Regions from separate parts of the Erwinia sp. GW821-FHT03D09 genome, predicted to be linked through region 2. Evidence: predicted binding sites of a transcription regulator. Region 2 holds the regulator's gene; the other holds the start of a gene.
What was found. Region 2 encodes CRP, which controls carbon source genes, mostly activating them, when cyclic AMP is high. Its sites were predicted from a motif close to ATGTGANNNNNNTCACAT; they were not measured.
Positions count from the first base shown of each region.

Region 1: rhaB (rhamnulokinase) is a predicted target of CRP. The motif match lies at 1,201-1,218, and genes of this name have one in related genera.

Region 1 covers NZ_JBWKUK010000001.1:271,721-274,125, reverse strand. The annotation lists gene rhaR (HTH-type transcriptional activator RhaR) at 1-190, opposite strand, end outside; gene rhaS (HTH-type transcriptional activator RhaS) at 202-1,026, opposite strand; gene rhaB (rhamnulokinase) at 1,327-2,405, shown strand, end outside.
Region 2 covers NZ_JBWKUK010000002.1:246,813-249,217, forward strand. The annotation lists gene AC07U6_RS02845 (YccS/YhfK family putative transporter) at 1-1,015, opposite strand, end outside; gene crp (cAMP-activated global transcriptional regulator CRP) at 1,075-1,707, opposite strand; gene AC07U6_RS02855 (LysR substrate-binding domain-containing protein) at 2,067-2,405, opposite strand, start outside.

The DNA of each region.
Region 1 (2,405 bases), on a different contig from region 2:
CGCAGGTTACTGGCCAGGGGCGGTCATTCATCACGTGCAGGCCGTTACCGCGCCAGACCAGCACAATTTCATTGAATTCGTGAGCGTGGGGCGGAAAGGAGGGCTGCGGCGTGCGCTCGGCAACCGCAACCGGCATCTGTTCAGCGGGAATATAGTCGGCTTTGGCCAGCCGCAGAGGGGCAGTCACCATGCATGTCCTTTTCAGTCATTTTGCCGCAGTGTACGCGGAGAGCAGCCAAACTCCCGTTTAAACAGCGTAGAAAAGTGATTACTGTCACCAAAACCGCAGTGGAAGGCAATATCCGTCACCCGCATTTCGCTGTGGCGCAGCAGATGGCGTGCCTCCAGCAGGCGCAGGCGGTTGAGGTAGCGCTGCGGCGTACTGCCGGTCTGCTGCTTCAGCTGGCGATGCAGCGTGCGCAGGGAAAGTGAAAAGCTGTCCGCCAGATTTTCCCAGTCAACCTCTTCACTGTAATGGTCGGCCAGCCAGTCGAGCAGCGCGCGCAGGCGGCCGTCCTGATCGTCGCCCTGTGCCGCGCTGCGGCCCTGATGCAGCAGCACCAGCAGCTGCATAAAGCGCATCTCCTGTTCCGCCTGCCCGACAATGCCCGCAGGTGAGGGCGAAGCGACCAGTCCCTCAATCAGCTGCCTTGCCTGCGCCAGCACCTTATTGCCGATACGCCAGTGCGACGGATAAACCCCGTCATGCTCGGCGGGCAGCAGGTGCTGAAACCCGGTGAGAAAACGGAACGATTCCGGCCCGCGATACAGCACGTTGGTCAGCGTGAGATTCTCCGTTTGCTCATACATATGGCGGTCATGATTACGCACGAAGCAGACGCAGCCGCTGCACAGCGGCTGCGACTGGCCGTTGAAAACGTGGATGCCGGCACCCTGTTCAACGATTACAATTTCGTGGAAGTCATCGTGATGATGTTCCGGGAACGCCCCCTGCGGCGCTCGGGGTTCGATAGCAACCGGGTTGTGCCCGGAAGGGAAGAAATCGGCGCTGTGTAACACGGTCATGATGGATTCCTCGTAACATGCCAGCAACAGAGTGTACGAAGCCGTGAGCGCTACCACCTTGAATTTTTGACAGTAAATTTCCGCCATGGCGCTTATTTTTAAAGAAATGACCGGAAACATTGAGAAATGCGGCAGGTATCACATCCCGCTCTGCAAACGGCCCGGGATGCGAAAATGTGAACTGCTTCACGTTCATCTTTGCCATCTTGCCAGCAGGGGAAATGCGCTGGCAGTAGCAAGAAGGTGGCAAAAAAACGCTGTTTTACACTGGTGGCATCGAATCATCAGGAAGTAAATCATATGACTGTTCGTCACCTTGTGGCCGTTGACCTCGGCGCATCCAGCGGTCGCGTTATGCTGGCTCGCCACGATCTGTACAGCGGAAACATTACCCTTGAAGAAGTGAGCCGCTGCGTTAACCAGCCGATCGCCGTCGATACTCATCAGTGCTGGGATCTGGATGCGCTGGAAGCGTTTATCGTTGCCGCACTGAAGAAGCTGGATCGTCAGGGGATTACGGTGGACAGCATCGGCATTGATACCTGGGGGGTGGACTATGTGCTGCTGGATGAGCAGGGAGAGCGGGTGGGGTTGCCGATTGCCTACCGCGACGATCGCACCCATGGCGTGATGGCCGAGGCGGTTCGTGAACTGGGCCGCGATACTATCTATCAGCGCACCGGCATCCAGTTTCTGCCGTTTAACACGCTTTATCAGCTGCGCGCGCTCTGCCGCGATAACCAGCCGGATCTGGCCCGCGTAAAACATGCGCTGTTGATCCCGGACTATCTGCACTTCCGCCTGACTGGCAAGCTGAACTGGGAGTATACCAATGCCACGACTACCCAGCTGCTGAACATCCGCAGCGGCGAATGGGACAGCGATTTACTGAACTGGACCGGTGCTAACCCGGCGTGGTTCGGCAGGCCGTCGCAGCCGGGGCGTGAAGTTGGCCGCTGGCGCAGCCCGTCAGGGCAGGCCATACCGGTGATTGCCGTGGCTACCCATGACACCGCCAGCGCGGTGCTGGCGGCTCCGCTGTCGGGCGCGGAATCGGCATACCTCAGTTCCGGTACCTGGTCACTGATGGGCTTTGAGAGCCTTGAACCGTTTACCTCAAAGGCGGCTCTGGCCGCCAATATCACCAACGAAGGCGGAGCAGAAGGCCGCTATCGGGTGCTGAAAAACATCATGGGTCTGTGGCTGCTGCAACGCGTTTGCGACGAGCTGGCAATTGACGACCTCTGTCAGCTGATTTCCGATGCTGAACGGCAGCCAGTTTGCCAGTGGCTGATTAATCCCAATGACGAACGCTTCCTCAATCCGGCCAGCATGGTGCGGGAGATTCAGGATGCCTGTGCCGAACAGGCGATGCTGGT
Region 2 (2,405 bases):
GATCGCGTCGATACAGCGGCCGCTGGGTGCGGAGCACACGGGCGATGCGGCTGAAATGGTAATAGCAGAAATTCCCCACCGGATTGTCTTTATTCTGCCGGGAGATTTTCTCCAGCGCCAGCAGCGGCTTATTCATGGTAAAACGTTCAGGGTAGCGATGATAGAGGATATCATCGGCCAGCACCCGCAGGCGGGAGGCAATGGTCTGCACATTCCAACGGATCACCACTTCGGCGTGGCTTTGTTCCACCAGTTTTTGCACTTCTTCCGGCTGATGCAGGCTGACGGAAATGTGCTCCTGCAGGTCCAGTGCCACCTGAAAGGCCCGCGTCAGCCGCTGATAGTGGTTATCCTGGCTGGCGGACAGCATATACATCTGCTGATAGCAGGTATTAATCAGATCCACCGCTTTTTGCTGGCGCGCCAGCAGCGGCGGGAGGGCTGTCTGCGGGTCGGTCAGCCGGGTCAGCAGCGTATATTTCGCCTCGCAGTAGTCGGCCAGCTCGCGATACAGCAGGCTCAGCGTTTCACGCATCGGCTGCTCTTTCCACAGGCGGAACCACAGCCAGTTAAACAGCCCGTACCAGATGGTACCGAGAATATAGAGCAGCGGCGGCTGCCAGAGGGGCATTCTTCCGGCCAGGCTGAGGGTAAAAATAGCGGCAATGAGCGATGCGGGCAGCAGACGGCCATGCAGTGGACTGATTTCCGCAGTGACGCCCAGTATCAGTGCCATCACCAGCATGATGATCGGCAGCGGTACGCCCTGTTCCCCGGCATACAGGATCATAAAACTACAGAATGCAAACAGGCTGCCGCCGATAATCAGGCGTTTAAAAAAGCGTTTATGGGGAGTATCAAGACCGGCGTTGTTACAGCAGGCGGGAACCAATGAAAAGAGTAGACCCTGTCGAAGATCGCCCAGCAGCCAGCCAACGGCTATTGGCAGACACAGCACCAGCGTTTGCCGCAGTGCATAGTTCACTTCAGGGTGATAGATGATTCTCCGCCACATGCCCAACACCACAGAAAAAAAGGCGCGACAATGCTGTCGCGCCACAGATCCACAACCGTTTAGCGCGTACCGTAAACCACGATAGTTTTACCGTGCGCGGAAATCAGGTTTTGATCTTCCAGCATTTTCAAAATACGCCCCACGGTTTCACGAGAACAGCCAACGATCTGGCCAATCTCCTGGCGGGTGATCTTGATCTGCATACCATCCGGGTGGGTCATGGCATCCGGCTGTTTGGCCAGATTAAGCAGGGTTTGTGCAATACGACCGGTTACATCAAGGAAGGCGAGGTTACCCACTTTCTCAGAAGTGACCTGCAGACGGCGTGCCATCTGCGAAGAAAGACGCATCAGAATGTCAGGGTTAACCTGAATCAACTGGCGGAATTTTTTGTAGGAGATTTCAGCTACTTCACAGGCACTCTTAGCGCGCACCCACGCGCTTCGCTCCTGGCCCTCTTCGAAAAGGCCCAGTTCGCCAATAAAGTCGCCCTGATTGAGGTAGGAAAGAATCATTTCTTTACCTTCTTCATCCTTGATCAGCACCGCTACTGCGCCTTTGACGATGTAGTAGAGGGTTTCTGCCTTTTCACCCTGATGGATCAGAGTGCTTTTGGATGGATATTTGTGAATATGGCAATGTGACAGGAACCATTCGAGGGTTGGGTCTGTTTGCGGTTTGCCGAGAACCATTCGCTGTTATCCTCTATTGTAATCGAGCCTAAATATACCCTTTTATCACTCAGGTTGCAGAAATGTTAACTGCTTTTTGAAATATTTTGGGTAAACAGGGACGGAATTCCCTGTCAGGCGCTTCCCATAGGAAAATCAAACGGGCAATACCATTAAGAGTCTGACTCATCCTGTTGTCCCGTTTTCACCATGCATTGCAATGCCAGAATAATAATACAGCACCGTTTGTAGCACAGCTTGACCTGGCTGTCTTGTGTTGTGTCATGTTGTCTCGCTTCAGCATAGTGCAAAATTACTACATAGTCTTTTTATTGCCGGGAAAGTGGGGCGGAAGGCCGTTGCTCGGCGACGCGCCCGTCTCACTGATTAATGTCGGTTTCATGTCTGTTTTCGCCAGCGTTACGGCAGATATCCAGGACCAGCTCCAGCAGTTGCCGCGAATGATGGGTAAGCGGGGAGTATCTGGACCACACAACGCTGTAATGCCAGGCAGATTGCAGCGGCAGGTTGAGTGCCTGCAGCGTGTGGCTGAATTCGCTAAGCAGTGGGCGGGGCATCATCATCAGGTAACCGGATTTTCGCGCCAGCTGCATGCCGTACAACAGAGAAGTCGTATGAAGCAGAGGACCAGATAACCGCTGAAAAAAAGCCTCCAGTTCCTGGCTCAAGCCGCTGCCCGCTTCATCTTCCATCAGCAC